3 regions of the Actinoplanes sp. NPDC051388 genome follow, and region 2 is predicted to be linked to each of the others. Evidence: riboswitches for the same ligand, from Rfam matches in the RefSeq annotation. Region 2 holds a riboswitch; each other region holds the start of a gene.
The links. A riboswitch is a leader RNA that binds a small molecule or an ion and turns the genes downstream of it on or off. The one in region 2 is predicted to bind cobalamin.
Positions count from the first base shown of each region.

Region 1 (5,418 bases), on a different contig from region 2:
GCAGGTCGACCTCCTCGACGGTCCAGGTGTTCTTGATGGCGTCCTTGAAGCGGTCGAAGAAGTGCGGGTAGCGCATCGGCCGCAGGGTCAGGTCCATGCCGGGATCGAGCAACCTCTGATTCACTGGCACGCCTCACAGGACTCGGGGTTCTCCAGGGAGCAGGCCTCGGCCGGGGTGAGCTCGATCGAGACGGTCGCCTGCTGAATCCGCGTCGCGGGGCGCGAACGCAGGTAATAGGTGGTCTTGAGCCCGGATTTCCAGGCGTGCAGGTACATCGAGGAGAGCTTCCCGATGGTCGGCGCGCTCAGGAACAGGTTCAGCGACTGCGACTGGTCGACGAACGGCTGCCGGCTCGCGGCCAGCTCGATCAGCGCCTTCTGCGGCAGCTCCCACGCGGTGCGGAACAGCTCGCGGACCTCGGCGGGCAGCTCGGCGATGCCCTGCACGGAACCCTCGGTCCGTTTGATCTGCTCGCGAACCCGCGCCGTCCAGAGGCCGCGCGCCTTCAGCTCGCGTACCAGATAGGTGTTGATCTGCAGGAACTCGCCGGACATCGTCTCGCGTTTGAAGAGGTTGGACACCTGCGGCTCGATGCACTCGTAACATCCCGCGATCGAGGCGATGGTCGCGGTCGGCGCGATCGCGATCAGCAGCGAGTTGCGCAGGCCGTGCTCGGCGATCCGAGTCTTCACCGCCGCCCACCGCTCGGTCTGACCGACCGAGGCGCCCCACAGCTCGGGGTGCAGATTGCCTTGTGCGGCACGGGTTTCGGCGAATGCGGGGTGCGGGCCGAAGCGCTCGGCGAGAACGGTGGAGGCTTCGAGCGCGGTCAGGAAGATCTCTTCCTGTACGCGGGTGGACAGCTCCTTCGCCGCGGTGGAGTCGAACGGCAGCCGCAGCTGGAAGAACGCGTCCTGCAGGCCCATCAGCCCGAGCCCGACCGGCCGCCACCGCGGGTTCGAGGCCGCCGCCTGCTCCGACGGGTAGAAATTGATGTCGATCACCCGGTCCAGGAAGGTGATCGCGGTGCGGACCGTGGCCCGCAGCCGTTCCCACTGCACCCCGTCCGCGGTGACGTGCGCGCCGAGGTTGATCGACCCGAGGTTGCAGACCGCGGTCTCGTCGTCGCTGTTCACCTCGAGGATCTCGGTGCACAGGTTGGACAGGTGGATGGTGTTGCCGGGCGCGCCGGTCTGGTTGGAGAGCGCGTTGGACCGGTCCTTGAAGGTCATCCAGCCGTTGCCGGTCTGAGCCAGGGTGCGCATCATCCGGCCATACAGATCGCGGGCCTTGACGGTCTTGACCGCCTTCTTCTCGGCCGTGCGATAGGCCTCGTCGAAATCGTCGCCGAACAGGTCCGGGAGATCCGGGGCATCCGACGGGTCGATCAGCGACCAGTCCGCATCAGCCTCGACGCGGCGCATGAACTCGTCGGGGATCCAGTTGGCGAGGTTGAGGTTGTGCGTCCGGCGCGAATCTTCGCCGGTGTTGTCGCGCAATTCGAGGAACTCCTCGACGTCCGGGTGCCACGGCTCCAGATAGACGCAGGCGGCGCCCTTGCGACGGCCGCCCTGGTTGACCGCCGCCACGCCCGCGTCGAGCGTCTTGAGGAACGGCACGATCCCGTTCGACCGGCCGTTGGTGCCCCGGATCAGGGCGCCCCGGCCGCGGACCCGGGACCACGAGATGCCGATGCCGCCGGAGAACTTCGACAGCTTCGCGACCTGGTGGTAGCGCTCGTAGATCGAGTCGAGCTCGTCCCGCGGCGAGTCGACCAGGAAGCACGAGGACATCTGGGTGTGCCGGGTGCCCGCGTTGAACAGAGTCGGTGAGCTGGGCAGATAGGCGAGCGACGACATCAGCCGATAGAAGCCGATCGCCTCGGCCGGCGACTGCGACAGTCCGCACGCGACCCTCAGCAGCCAGTATTGCGGGGTCTCGACCACGAGCCGCGACGACGGGTGGCGCAGCAGGTAGCGGTCCGCCACGGTGCGCAGGCCGAAGTACTCGAACCGCAGATCACCCTCCGGGTCGACGGCGTCGTCGAGCTTGCGGGCGTGGCGGGCCACGAACGCGGCGGTCGGGTCGCCGATCAGGCCCTGCAGGTGCGCGTACCGGATGGACTGGCTGAAGCTCGCGACCTCCTGGCCGCGCACCTCCTTCTCCACGAAGGCGGCGAGCAGCCGCGCCGCCAGACGTGAGTACTGCGGCTCCTCGCCGATCAGCTCGGCGGCCGTCTGGATCGACAGTTTGTCCAGCTCGGCAGTGGTGGCGCCGTCGTAGAGGCCGCTGATCGTCCGGGTCGCCACCCGCAGCGGATCGACCTCGTCCAGGTCGGCGACCCACCGCTCGACCGCCCTGACGATCTTGTTGACGTCCACCGTCTCGGTGTTGCCGTCGCGCTTGCGAACTTGCATCCGTCCCCCTCGTTACGGGCGCGCAGGGGGACGCCGCCGGACGCGGTCGTCCGGCTGATGGCGTCGGCCGTCCCACGCGGCCATCGACCGCCGCACGCGACGCGTGCGGCGCGCTGGCAGGTCTTCGGACTCGCGGGCGTGACCTGTCGGTCGCCTACTGGCCGTCGCTTCCCAAGCTCGCGCTCAGTGCTTCATGACGGCGGTCGTTCCCACTCACCGCTGCGGGGCAGTCCCGGTTTCGCACCGGGTTCCCTGTTGCCTCGACCACCGTGGAGCGATGATCGAACCAGCTGCGGGGCACACCATATATGGCCGTGACGGCTAAATGACAACACCAGATGGTGTGTCGGCGTGGCGGGCCGGCGAGACGTAAGCTCGCTCGATGGAGCTGGTCGAGCGAGAGCACTTCCTGCGGGCTCTCGACGATTATGCGGTCGACGCGGTGGCCGGCAGCGGGCGCTTCGTGCTCGTCTCCGGCGAGGCCGGGGTCGGCAAGACCGCGCTGCTGGAGGCTTTCCGCGAGCAGCGCGGCGACCTGCGCTGGTGGTGGTCCGCGTGCGACGGCAGCTTCACGCCGCGCCCGCTCAGCCCGCTCTTCGAGATCGCGTTCGGCGTCGGCGGCCGGCTGCTGGCCCTGAGCGGGGTGGACGCGGATCGGCGGGAGCTGTTCGCGGCGTTCCTGTCCGCTCTCGACGACCCGGGCGCCACCACCGTGCTGGTGGTGGAGGACCTGCACTGGGCCGACGACGCCACGCTCGACTGGTTGCGCTATCTGTCCCGGCGGATCGCCCGGACCCGGGCTCTGGTGGTGGTCAGCTACCGGGACGACGGGCCGGGGGACGTGGCGAACCTGCGTACGGTGATCGGTGAGGTGGCCTCCCATCGTGGCACCCGGCGCCTCTCGCTGGCGCCGCTCTCGCCGGAGGCGGTGCGCCGGATGGCCGGCGAGCGCGGGCGCGACGCGGACGAGGTGCATCGGCTCACCGGCGGGGTGCCGTTCTATGTGCAGGAGGTGCTCAGCGCCGGGCCGGGGGAGGTGCCGCGGACGGTCGGTGACGTGGTGGCGGCCCGCACCGCGGGACTGTCTCCGGCGGCGCGTCAGGTGCTCGGCGCGGCGGCGGTGCTCACCCGGCCGGGGGACGGGCCGATGCTGGCGGCGGTCGCCGAGCTGGACGCCGGCGCGGCCGCCGAGGCGCTGGACGAATGCCTGGACTCCGGCACGCTGGTCGGCGAGCCGGAGGCCTACCGGTTCCGGCACGAGCTGACCCGGCTCGCGGTGGAGCGGGCGATCCCGGCACGCCGGCGGTCGCGGCTGCACGCGCTGGCGCTGACCGCGGTGCGCGCCGGGACGCCGGCGGATCATGCCCGCCTGGCCCACCACGCGGAGGCGGCCGGCGCGACCGACGAAGCGCTGCGGCACGCCACGCTCGCCGCCGCGGACGCCGTGGCGCTGCGATCCAACCGGGAGGCCGCGGCGCAGTTCCAGCGGGCGCTGCGCTTCGCCGGCGGCAGCGACCCGGCGGCCCGCGCGGAGCTGCACGAGGGGCTGGCCACGGCGCTGGCGCTGACGGACCGCTGGGCGGAGTCGGCGGCCGAACGGGCCGAGGCGCTGGCGCTGCGCCGCGGACTCGGCGACCCCGTGCGGATCAGCGAGAACCTGCGCGGCCTGTCGCGCTGCCTCTGGCGGCTGTGCCGGGGCGAGGAGTCCGCGGCCGCCGCGCACGAGGCGCTCGCCGTCATGGCCGGCCGGCCCGCGTCGCCGGAGAAGGCGTGGGCGCAGTCGCTCCATGCCGCGGTGATCAGCGAGACGCATCCGCGGGAGGAGGCCCTGGCCGCGGCGCGGGAGGGACTGCGCCAGGCCGCGGAGGCATCCGCGCCGAAGGCGGTCGCATACAGCCTCAACAGCATCGGGATGCTGGAGCTGGCGGCCGGGCGGGACGGCTTCCCCGACCTGCTGCGCTCGCTGGAGCTCGCCGTCGAGCACGACTGGGAGGACGAGGCCGGCCGCGCCTATGCGAACCTGTGCCAGTCGGCGGTCGACCGGTGCCGGTTCACCGACTTCGAGAAGCACTACACCGAGGGCATCGCGTTCTGCCACGAGCACGACGTGACGACGTACGGCGTCTGCCTGCGCGGCACCCACGCCGCCGCCCTGCTGCGCACCGGGCGGCTCGCCGAATCGGTCGCCCTGATCGAGGAGACGCTGCGCGGGACGATCTCGCCGGTCAACCGGTTGGCGCTGCTCATTCCGCTCGCGGCGGCCCGTCTGCGACAGGGCGATCCGGCCGCGGACGACGCGCTGGAGCAGGCCTGGCAGCTCGCCGTCAGCGTCGACGAGCGCAGCTGGCCGCTGCGGGTGGCCGCGGTGGCGGCCGAGGCGGCCTGGCTGGGCGGGCGGCTCGACGAGCGGGTCGCCGAGGCCGCGGCGGGCTCGCCGGACGACGACGTGTGGCTGCGCGCCGAGCTCGCCGTCTGGCTGGACCGGCTGGCGGCGCCGGGCCCGCGCCCCGAGTCGCCGCCCGAGCCCTATGCGCTGGAGTTGAGCGGTGAGCACGAGGCCGCCGCCCGGTGGTGGCGCGAGGCGGGCTGCCCGCACGACGAGGCGATGGCGCTGACCCGATCCGCGCCGGCCGCCGCCCTGGACCTGGTCACCTCCATCGGCGCCGATCGGTCCGCCGCGCGGGTGCGGCAGATGATGCGGCGGGCCGGCGAGACCGTGGTCCCGCGTGGACCCCGCGCGGCCACCCGCGCCAACCCGCACGGGCTCACCCCACGCGAGGCGGAGGTGCTCGCGCTGCTGCGCGAGGGCCTGACCGACGCCGCGATCGCCGGCCGGCTCTACATCTCGGAGCGCACCGTGCACCACCACGTGTCCGCCGTGCTGGGCAAGCTCGGGGTGTCCTCGCGCGCCGCCGCCCGATCTGGGTAATCCGCCGCGCAACCTGGGCATCGACTGCCGATGCCCAGGTCAGAGCCGCATTCCTACCGTGACAGGGGTCC
Region 1 is NZ_JBVJIP010000021.1:29,652-35,069, reverse strand. It holds gene ACZ6TI_RS39100 (ribonucleotide-diphosphate reductase subunit beta) at 1-97, opposite strand, end outside; gene ACZ6TI_RS39095 (ribonucleoside-diphosphate reductase subunit alpha) at 121-2,418, opposite strand; cobalamin riboswitch at 2,517-2,724, opposite strand; gene ACZ6TI_RS39090 (ATP-binding protein) at 2,801-5,347, shown strand.
Region 1: another riboswitch for cobalamin. It lies ahead of ACZ6TI_RS39095 (ribonucleoside-diphosphate reductase subunit alpha); the one in region 2 lies ahead of ACZ6TI_RS43865 (VWA domain-containing protein).

Region 2 (5,418 bases):
CCGCCGGCCTGAGACGCCGCTCGACCATCACGACGTGCCGCAGCGCGACCACAGCGACGACGTGGCGATCCGCGCCGCCGTGCTCGACGCGCTGCGCGAGCTGCCACCCCGGCAGCGGGCCGCCGTGGTGCTGCGTTACCTCGACGACCTGCCGATCGCGGACGTGGCCAAGGCCCTGGACTGCTCGGAGGGCGTCGTCAAGAGCAACGCCTCACGGGGCCTCGCCCGCCTGCGCACGTCCCTGGGGATCCACGAGGGGAGCCTGCGATGACCGATCTCGACGTCCGCGACGCGCTGGAGCGCGCCACCGGGCACCTCGACGCGCCGCCCGACCTGCTCGACCGGGTGCGGGCCGGTGGACACCGCCGGGTGGTCCGCCGCCGTGCCGTGCTGGGCGCCGGGCTGGCGGCCGCGGTCGCGGGTTCGGCGGCCGCGATCCGCTGGCACCCCGGCGGGCCGGACGCGGTGCCGCCGGCCTCGGACCTGCTCGACCTCCCGACCCGCGGCGACCTGGCGGGCGACAAGGACTTCCTCCGGCAGGTCCGCGCGGCCTGGCCGGCCGACATCGGTGAGGTCCGCACGGTGGGCCCGCCGCACGTGGCGTGGGCCGGGCAGACACCGGCCGGGCCGGTCGCCCTGGTCGCGCAGCGCATCCCGATCCGCGAGGTGCCCGGGGCCGGCGTGCAGGAGTTCGGCATCATCGGGTTCCTCGAGCGGGTCGACGGCCGCCTGGGGAAGGCCTCGTTCGAGGGACTGTCGACCGCGTCGGACCACAGCCGCGCCTTCCTCGCCGGGCCGCGGCGCGATGTGCTGGTCGTGATCGACGACGGGCGGCCGGTGGACTACTCGCCCGAGCTGCGCTGGGACGACGAGGGCCGGCCCGATCGCAGGTTCACGCGGCTCACCTTCCGCGACGGCGCTTCGGTCACCAGGGTGCCCGCGCAGGCCGGCGGCATGACCATCGCGCTGCGCTCCGGCGGCGACGGCGGTCCCGGGCTGGCGAACGTCACCACGATCACGAATGTGCGAACCGATCCGATGCCCACCATCGTGCGGCAGCTCGGCCGCGTCGATATCGACTGGGACCCGGCGGTGGGGGAGGACTATCACGACCGGTTCGGCTTCCCGGTGCCGCCCGAGGTGATCACCTGGCGGATCACCGGCGCGTTGCCGGGCGGCAGCCCGTTCGTGGTTCAGACGGTCGCCGTCAAGCGCACCGTCCGAACCTACGCCTACCTCGGCGGCAAGTCGTTCTTCTTCGGCGTGACCGAAGGGGACCCGGCGCAGCCGGCGAGCCTGCGGGTGCGGTTGCCCGGCGACCGCGGCTTCGTGGTCGCGACCGAGAGCGCGAGCCTCGCCTACCGCGTGGGCAACGGCGACTGGCTGCCGGTGCAGGGCGACGCCGCCCTGCTGCCGCCGGCAGCCTCGTCGCTGCGGGTCACCCGGGGCGGCCGACCGGCGGTGGAGGCCCTGCCCGATTAGGGTCGGACCATGGACGTCGTGATCGGGATCGACACCGGGACCACCGCGACCAAGGGCGTCGCCGCCGGGCTGGACGGCGAGCTGCGGGCGCTGACCAGCGTGCACTACCCGCTGTCGGTGCCCGCGCCGGGCCGCGCCGAGCTCGACCCCGACCAGCTCTGGAAGGCCGCCGTCAAGGCGATCGTCGACGTGGCCGCGGAGTGCACCGGGCGCGGCGACCGGGTGGTGGCGGTCAGCCTGAGCGCGTTCCTGCACGCGCTGGTGCCGATGGACGACGCCGGTCGCCCGCTCGGCCCGCTGGTCACCTGGGCGGACGGCCGGGCCGGCGGGCAGAGCGAGAAGCTGGCCGGGCGGGCGAAGGCGCTGCAGGCTCGCACCGGCACCCCGGTGCACCCGATGTCGCCGCTCACCAAGCTGGCCTGGTGGCGGGAGAACGACCCGGACACGCTGCGCGAGACCCCGCGCTGGGGTGGCGTCAAGGAGCTGGTGCTGGCCGCGGTGGCCGACGCGCCGTTCCTGGTGGACCTCTCGATCGCCTCCGGCACCGGGCTCTACGACATCCACACCCGGCAGTGGGACCCGGAAGCGCTGGAAATCGCCGGCGTGCGGGCCGACCAGCTCGCCGAGGTGGTCCCGACCACCACGAAGCTGACCCTGAAGCCATCGGTCGCGGACGCCGCCGGCCTGCCCCGGGACACCCCGCTGATCATCGGCGCCGCCGACGGCCCGCTGGCCAACCTGGGTGTCGGCGCCACTCCGGCCGGCGTCGCCGCGGTCTCGCTCGGCACCAGCGGCGCACTGCGCACGGTGGTGAACGCGCCGACCGCGGACGCCGCCGGCCGGCTGTTCTGCTATGCGCTCACCGAGGACCGCTGGGTGGTCGGCGGCGCGGTGAACAACGCCGGCTCGGTGATCCGCTGGGCCGGGCAGAGCTTCGCCGGCGGGTTCGCCCGGCCGGCCGCCGAGGGCGAGGACGCCGACGAGACCGACGCCGCGCTGCTCACCGAGGCGCAGACCGCGCCGCCCGGCAGCGAGGGCCTGCTCTGCCTGCCCTATCTGCTGGGCGAGCGGGCGCCCTGGTGGCGGGCCGGGATGCGCGGGGCCTATATCGGGCTGCGCCGCGAGCACGGCCGGCCGCACCTGGTGCGCTCCGCGGTCGAGGGCGTGTGCCAGCAGTTGGCGCTGGTCAGCGACTCGTTCGCCGCCGAGGGCTTCCCGCTCACCGAGGTGCGGGCCACCGGCGGCGCGGTCGCCTCCGAGCTGTGGGTGGGCGTGCTGGCCGCCGCGCTCGACCTGCCGGTGTCGATCGCGGACACCCCGGAGGGCACCGGGCTGGGCGCCTGCCTGCTCGGCTGGCACGCGCTCGGCGACCTGCCCGACCTCGATCAGGCGGCGGCGCTGGTCAAGATCGCCGAGCCGACAGTGCCCGACCCAGACAACGCCGCCCTCTACCGCCGGATGCGGCCGCTGATCGAGCGGTCCGCGCTGGCCGTGGCCGATCTGGTGGCCGAGCTGGACAAGATCGCGCCCGAGCCGCTGCCCGGCACCGAGAAGGCCGTGTCGACCCGCGGCGGAAAACAGACGGAAGACGGCGTCGCGAACGCATCACATTGACGGTGCACCTTCCCGTCGGGTTGAGTGGCGGTCGAGCGGTAGTGGAGGAACCCGGTGCGAATCCGGGACGGTCCCGCCACTGTGACCGGGGATCCTGCTGATCCCGGGAGTCAGGAACTCCAGCCGCTCGATGCACCGGAGCGCGGGCGTGGACACCCGCCGGAAGGGATGACCGTGCTGCCGCCGTACCCGTTCTCGGCCGTCGTGGGCCTCGACGATCTGCGCCTCGCGTTGCTGCTCACCGCCGTTTCCCCGGCCGTCGGCGGGGTGCTGGTCCGCGGCGAGAAGGGCACCGCGAAGAGCACTGTGGTGCGGGCGCTGGCCGCCCTGCTGCCCGAGGTCGAGGTGGTGCGCGGGTGCAGGTTCGCGTGCGATCCGGGCGCGCCGGACGCCGACTGCCCCGACGGCCCGCACGACGCCGACGCCCCGCACGGCCCACGGCCCGCGACGCTCGTGGAGTTGCCGGTCGGCGCCACCGAGGACCGTGTCGTCGGCACCCTGGACATCCAGCGCGCGCTGGCCGACGGCGTCAAGGCCTACGAACCGGGTCTGCTGGCCGCCGCGCATCGCGGCGCGCTCTACGTGGACGAGGTCAATCTGCTGCCCGACCACCTCGTCGACCTGCTGCTGGACGCGGCGGCGATGGGCCGGGCACACGTCGAGCGCGACGGGGTGTCGGTCAAGCACGCCGCCCGGTTCCTGCTGGTCGGCACGATGAACCCGGAGGAGGGCGAGCCTCGCCCGCAGCTGGTCGACCGGTTCGGCCTGGTGGTCACGGTCACCGCGCCCCGGGACGCGAAGCAGCGCGCCGAGGTGGTGCGCCGGCGGCTGGCCTACGAGGCGGATCCGGTCGCGTTCGCGGCCCGCTTCGAAGGGTCGGACGCCGAGCTGGCGGCCCGGATCGCGGCGGCCCGCGCGGCGGCGCCGTCGGTCCTGCTGCCCGATGCGGAGCTCGACCGGATCGCGCGGGTCTGCCTGGCCTACGGGGTGGACGGCATGCGCGCGGACATCGTGGTGGCGCGCTGCGCGGTGGCGCTGGCCGCGTGGCACGGGCGAAACCGGGTGACCGGCGAGGATGTGCAGGACGCGGCGCGGCTGGCGCTGCCGCACCGGCGCCGCAAGGATCCGCTGGACCCGCCGGGCAGCGACGAGCAGAAGCTGCAAGACGCGCTCGACGCGGCCGGCGACGGCGAGGACGACGAGGACCCGCCCCCGCCGCCGCCACCGCCCGGTGGGGGAGACGGGCCCGAGCCGTCCGACGGCCCGCCGCCGGAGAGCGGCGACGGAACGAACCGGACCGAGGAGCAGGTGGAACAGGACGGGCAGCCGGTCCGGGACCAGCAGCCGGCCCAGGACCAGCAGCCGGCCCACGACCCGCAGCCGGTGCCGGTCGCGGCGCCCGCCGCGGCCGGGCCCGCCTACCGGCCCCGCACGTTGACGATCGCGAAGCGCGGCGCGGTGGCCGGGCACGCCGGGCGGCGGTCGCCGTCTCGCGCGCGGCGCGGCCGGGTCACCGGGTCGCGGGAGCCGGTCGGCAAACTGGCCGGGGCGCCGCACCTGCCCGCGACGCTGCGCGCGGCGATCCACCGAGGATCGCGCACGGTCGAGCCGCGCGATCTGCGCGAGGCGGTGCACGTCGGACGCGAGGCCAATCTGGTGCTCTTCGTGGTGGACGCGTCCGGCTCGATGGCGGCGCGCAAGCGGATGACCGTGGTGAAGACGGCCGTGCTGTCGTTGCTGCGGGACGCGTATCAGCGCCGGGACCGGGTCGGCATGATCACGTTTCGGGGCAAGACGGCCGAGCAGGTGCTGCCGCCCACGTCGAGCCACGAGGTCGGGGTGCTCCGGCTGGCGACTCTGCGCACGGGTGGGCGTACCCCTCTCGCCTTGGGTTTGCGGGCCGCGGTGACCACCATCGCGACCGAGCGACGGCGCGATCCACGACGGCGGCCGCTGTTGATCGTGGTGACCGACGGGCGCGCGACCAGCGGGCCCGACCCCGCGCTGATCGCGCCGAGCCTGGCCGGGGTGGCCGCCGTGGTGGTCGACTGCGAGTCCGGGCCGGTGCGGCTCGGCCTGGCCGGTCGGCTCGCCGCCGCGCTCGACGCCGACCTGGTGCCGCTCGACGCCCTGGAAGCCGCCTGATGCCGCAGGGAAGGGTCGAGGTCGTTCCCGACGACGGGCTCACCACCCGCCAGCGCCGCCGGCAGGCCGTGCTGGCCGTCCACACCGGACACGGCAAGGGCAAGTCGACGGCGGCGTTCGGGATGGCGTTGCGGGCCTGGAGCGCGGGCTGGGACATCGGCGTCTTCCAGTTCGTGA
Region 2 is NZ_JBVJIP010000027.1:87,251-92,668, reverse strand. It holds gene ACZ6TI_RS43880 (SigE family RNA polymerase sigma factor) at 1-271, shown strand, start outside; gene ACZ6TI_RS43875 (hypothetical protein) at 268-1,482, shown strand; gene ACZ6TI_RS43870 (gluconokinase) at 1,492-3,096, shown strand; cobalamin riboswitch at 3,116-3,238, shown strand; gene ACZ6TI_RS43865 (VWA domain-containing protein) at 3,265-5,241, shown strand; gene cobO (cob(I)yrinic acid a,c-diamide adenosyltransferase) at 5,241-5,418, shown strand, end outside.

Region 3 (5,418 bases), on a different contig from region 2:
GGCTCAGCCTGCCCGTGAAGCGCCTCGCGCTGTTGGCCAAGCCCAAACAGACCTTACGAGCCAAACCAAATCTTGATGTGGGTGTCGTTGATTCCTTTTTGTTTTTAGGTCTGGTTTAGGGTGACTCGAGTGACCGACCGCACGCCGCGTAGAGCGTCCTAGGATGTTAATTGTCGCTCGTCGAACGTGTCCTGCCCTCCGAGTGTCCACTCCCGACTGATTTCTGGCGGCCGGAAACACCAAGTCTCGTTGCCGCAGGCTTCGAGTGAAGTGGGCTCGACCCCGCCACCTACGTCCGATTTCGCGCGGAACTGATCTGGTCGGGGCGGCGGCCGTCGGTCCATTAAGGTCGGTGGCATGACGCGAGCCCTCACCGCCAGTGCCTTCGACTCGCTGCGCCTGGATGCCGTGCGCGACCTCGAAGGGCTGCGCCGGGTATACGACCTGCCCGGCGCCGGGGCCGTGCGCAAGCAGATGACCGAGCTCACCGAGCAGACCCGGCGGCTGGTCGGTTGCGCGTCGCTGGTCCTGGTCGCCAGCGTGGACGCCGAGGGCAACTGTGACGTCTCCCCGCGCGGCGGCCCCGCCGGGTTCGTCGCCGTTCTGGACGAGCGGACGGTGGCGATACCGGACGCGACCGGCAACAAGCGTCTGGACAGCCTGCAGAACATCGTCGCCACCGGGCGTGCCGCGCTGCTGTTCATCATCCCGGGGCGCCCCACGACGCTGCGGATGAACGGCCGGGCCTGCGTCTCCACTCGCCCCGAATTGCTGTCGCAGCTGACCGCCGTGGGTAAACCGCCGGCCAGCGCGCTGGTGCTGGGGATCGACGAGGTCTACCCGCACTGCCCCAAGTCGCTGCTGCGCAGCGGGGCCTGGAAGCCGGAGCAGTGGCTGCCGGCGGACGCCCAGCCGACGTCGGCCGAGGTGACGCTGGCCCAGCTGCGGATGCCGGAGCTGACGCTCGCCGAGATCGAGCAGGCGGAGGCGGACTCGCTGAAGTACCGGTACGAATAGCCGCCCGTACCGCGAACGTGCGGCCCTGGTGCTCAACGTCGGGCGTCTATAGGTTGAGGGAACCATCTGCGGCGGTGTGAGGGAAATCCGGTGGGAATCCGGTGCGGTCGCGCCACTGTCAACCAGCCCGCGAGGGCCGGTGAGCCAGGACACTCGCACGTCGCAGCCTGTCGACCGGGACGCGTCATCCCGTAGGGAGTAATCATGCCCAAGGCCACCACCCTCGCCGCCCCCGCGGTCTCCGCGCGGCTGCTCTGGACCGCGCTCGCGGTGACCGCCGCCCTTCTGCTCATGGCCTATCTGGTCGCGTTCGACCAGGGCGCCGTTTCGCAGGGCGGCATGTTCCTGCACGAGCTCATGCACGACGGCCGCCACCTGCTCGGCGTCCCGTGCCACTGACGGCCGGCGACCGCGCGCCCGGATTCGGCGCGATTCTGCTGCGTGGCCTGCTCGCGGGTCTGATCGCCGGTCTGCTGGCCGGGTTCTTCGCCTACACGGTCGGGGAACCGAAGGTGGATGCCGCCATCGCCATCGAGGAGGCGGCCGCGCCCGCCGCCGATCACCATGCGGACGCGCTCGTCTCGCGGGACGGGCAGAAGGGCGGGCTCTTCCTCGCCACCGCGCTCTACGGCGTGGCGATGGGCGGGCTGCTCGCGGTCGGTTACACGCTGCTGCGCCGCCGGCTGCGCACCACCGACGACACGAGAGCGGCGGTCGGGTTGGCGGCGGCCGCACTCGTCGGCATGGTGCTGGTGCCGTTCGTGAAATATCCGCCCAACCCGCCCGCCGTCGGCAATCCGGCGACGATCGACCAGCGCACCATCAGCTACCTGGCGATCCTGGTGATCGGCCTGGTCGCGGTCTGGGCGGCGGTGCTCGCCTTCCGCGCGGGCAAGGCCGAGTGGCAACGACTGCTCGCCGGACTCGGCGCGTTCCTCGTCGTGGTCGTCGTCGGATACGTGCTGCTACCGAACATCGACGAGGTGCCGGACACGTTCCCGCCAAGTCTGCTGTGGAACTTCCGGCTGTCGTCGCTCGGCACCCAGGTGGTGCTGTGGACGGCGCTCGGCCTCGGGTTCGGCGCGCTGCTCGCCCGCCGGCCCGCCCGCAAGCCGGTCACCGCCGGAGTGTGAACGGTCTGCGACTGGTCGCCGCCGCGGCCACGCCCGCCCTGCGGCAGGCGCTCTTCGGCGGCGACCACGATCTCGACGAAGGAGGCCGGAACGCGGCCGTCGCGCTCGGCCCCGGCTTCGGCCGGGTGCCGGGCTGGGTGGCCGCACCGTCCAGGGCCGCGCAGCAGACGGCGGCGGCGTTCGGCGGCCTGGCCACCACCGCGGCCCCGCTCGCCGACGTCGGTTATGGCGCCTGGGACGGACTCACGCTCGGCGACATCGACCCCGGCGACCTGCATCAATGGCTCAGCGACCCGGGGTACGCGCCACCCGGCGGCGAATCCCTGACCGCCGTCCGGCAGCGCGCGGGCGCCTGGCTGGACGCCCAGGCCGGCCGCAACCTCGCCGCGGTCGCCCACTCCACGGTGGTCCGCGCCGTCATCGCCCACGCCCTGCGCCTGCCCCCGGACGGCATCTGGGCGATCGAGGTCCCGCCGTTGGCCGTAGTCCGCCTGACCCACCGAGCCGGCCGGTGGCACCTGTCACTCGGACAGCACTGAGCGCCCCCACCGCGCCACCACCGAGAGCACCGGCTCACGCCCGGCGAACATCGCCGACCAGTCCCGCTCGTCATAGCCCCGGCGGCCGGTGCGCGGCGTACGCGCCGCCAGCAGCATCCGCGGCGCCAGCCAGAAATACTTCGCCGCCCCGGTCGTCATGACCGCCCGCCGCGCATCGAACCCCACGCCCCGCGAATAGCCGTCGATCACCGCCTCCAGCACGTCCGGCAGCCGGGACACGTCCATCAACCCGTCGAAGAACGAGTCCAGGGCCAGATTGGCGGCGTCCTCCCCCACCGCGCCCGGCCCGGCGAACGCCCAGTCGAGCAGAACAGGGCCGTTGTCCGTGAACACCAGATTCATCGGCCACACGTCGTGGTGGCAGAGCGTGCGCGGGAGGCGGTCGGCCGCGGCGAGCAGGTCGTGGCGGCGCTCCCACAGCGTACGCAGATCGGCTCTCAGAGACGGCGACCACGCACCCAGCGCGACCGGCGCGTCCCAGTCCAGGTCGTCCGGCACCGGCTGGGCGAGCGTGTAGTCGCGCAGCCAGTCGCGGGCCAGCCACGGCTCCGCCGACAACCGCACGTTTCCGAGCCGACGTGCCACATCCGCCAGATCGTCGACCGAGCCGGACGGCCCCGGGCGGCCGGCCACCCACTCCAGCCGCAGCTCGGTCCGCTCCGGGCCCGGCACCACCGACAAGAGCCGCGGCGCGGGCAGCTCGGGAAAGACCGAGTGCGCGAAACCGCTGGTGTACGCCAGTTCCTCACGCCGCCAGTAGTTCCAGTGCCCCGGATCGTCCGACGCCGCGAAATGCGCCGCCGCCCCCTCCCGACGCCGCGTCGCGACCTTCAGAACCGTGGACCCGTCCCGCCAGATGCCGCCCGTGACCTCGTTCGCCGCGTTGTGTGGCAGGGCCTCCACCTGGACCACCTTTCTTTTCGGTGCTTTAGTCGATCACCATGGAGGACGTCGACGTCATCGAGGACCCGGCCGCCGCCGAGGTATCGCTCGACCCTATTCGCAGCAGACTGCTGGCCCTGCTGACCCAGCCGGGCTCGGCCACGATGCTCGCCGCTAAAATCGGTCTGCCGCGCCAGAAGGTCAACTACCACCTGCGCACGCTCGAGAGCCACGGCCTGGTCCGGCTCGTCGAGGAGCGCCGCAAGGGCAACGTCACCGAGCGGATGCTGCAGGCCACGGCCGCTTCCTATGTCATCTCCCCGGCCGCCGCGGCGGCCGTCGCCCCCGACCCGGCCCGGCACCCCGACCGGCACTCCGCCCGCTGGCTGCTCGCGGTCGCCGCCCGCCTGGTCCGAGACGTCGGCGCGCTGCTCACCGGCGCCGCCCGGGCCAACCAGCGAGTCGCGACCTACGCCCTGGACGCCGAGATCCGCTTCGCGTCGGCCGCCGACCGGGCCGCGTTCGCCGCCGACCTCACCGCGGCGGTCGACCGGCTCGCCGCCGAGTACGACAAACCGGACGGCCGCCCGCATCGAGTTGTAGTCGCGGTGCACCCGGCGGCTCAGTGAAGTTGCGACCCTGCCGATCAGGTTTGCGTGGCGCAGCAATGGGCACTGGCCGGCAACGTCGTCATCGCCGTCGCATACTCGGCGATCTGCATGGCGATCCTGGTGCCGGTGGTGCGCGCGGGACAGCTGCGCACCAACCGCCTCGCCGTCGCCACCGCGCTGATCTTCTTCAGCTGCGCCGTCGGCCACGCCTTCCACGCCGCCATGTACTGGCGGGCCGGCTACGACCAGCTCGGCATGCACCACGTGGCCGGCTGGAGCCTCTGGCCCACTGCCGTCTGGGACGTCCTCACCGCACTGGTCGGCATCTACTACTGGACCCTGCGCCGCGGCTACGGCGTGCTGCTCGGCGGCACCGGCGCCCTGTTCGTGGACGCCGGCGCCGAACAGCGCCGGCACGACATCGAGCTGCGCGAACGCGTCTCCGAGGGCCGCGCCGAGGCCGAAGCCGAACGCGACGCCCAGGCCGCCATGCTCGGCGCGATCATCGCCAACAGCCAGTCGCTCATCTACGTCAAGGACCTGGACGGCCGCTACCTGCTCGCGAACACCACGTTCGAGCGGGCCTTCAGCCTCGAACCCGGCCAGATCATCGGACAGACCGACGACGTCGTCGACCCGGTGCTCGGCGCCGTCTGGCGGGCCGCCGACGCCCGCGCCCACAACGGCCCCATCCACGTCGAGGAAACCGACAGCCGCGGGCGGATCTACGAGAGCAACAAGTTCCCGCTGCACGACGCCCACGGCGAGCTCTACGCGGTCTGCGGCGTCTCCCTCGACGTCACCGACCTGCGCGAAGCCACCCTGGAGGCCGAGAAATCCCGGGACGAGGCGCTCGCCCAGAGCCGGGTCAAGAGCGAATTCCTGGCCACCATGAGCCACGAGATCCGAACCCCGATGAACGGCGTCCTCGGCCTGGCCAGCCTGCTGATGAGCACCGAACTCGACGCCGGCCAGCGCCGCTACGCCACCGGCATCCACACCGCCGGCAACGCCCTGCTCGGCGTCATCAACGACATCCTCGACTTCTCCAAGATCGAGGCCGGGAAGATCGTCCTCGACGAGCACGACTTCGACCTCGCCGCGGTGCTCGCCGACACCGCCGCACTGATCGCGCCGTCCGCCGACGAGAAGGGCCTCGCGCTCGTCACCCGCCGCGGCGCCGACCTGCCGGTGATGGTCCGCGGCGACGGCGGC
Region 3 is NZ_JBVJIP010000005.1:73,705-79,122, reverse strand. It holds gene ACZ6TI_RS14595 (MSMEG_1061 family FMN-dependent PPOX-type flavoprotein) at 358-1,017, shown strand; cobalamin riboswitch at 1,051-1,192, shown strand; gene ACZ6TI_RS14590 (CbtB domain-containing protein) at 1,222-1,416, shown strand; gene ACZ6TI_RS14585 (CbtA family protein) at 1,407-2,150, shown strand; gene ACZ6TI_RS14580 (histidine phosphatase family protein) at 2,147-2,689, shown strand; gene ACZ6TI_RS14575 (phosphotransferase) at 2,672-3,613, opposite strand; gene ACZ6TI_RS14570 (helix-turn-helix domain-containing protein) at 3,652-4,221, shown strand; gene ACZ6TI_RS14565 (hybrid sensor histidine kinase/response regulator) at 4,249-5,418, shown strand, end outside.
Region 3: another riboswitch for cobalamin. It lies ahead of ACZ6TI_RS14590 (CbtB domain-containing protein); the one in region 2 lies ahead of ACZ6TI_RS43865 (VWA domain-containing protein).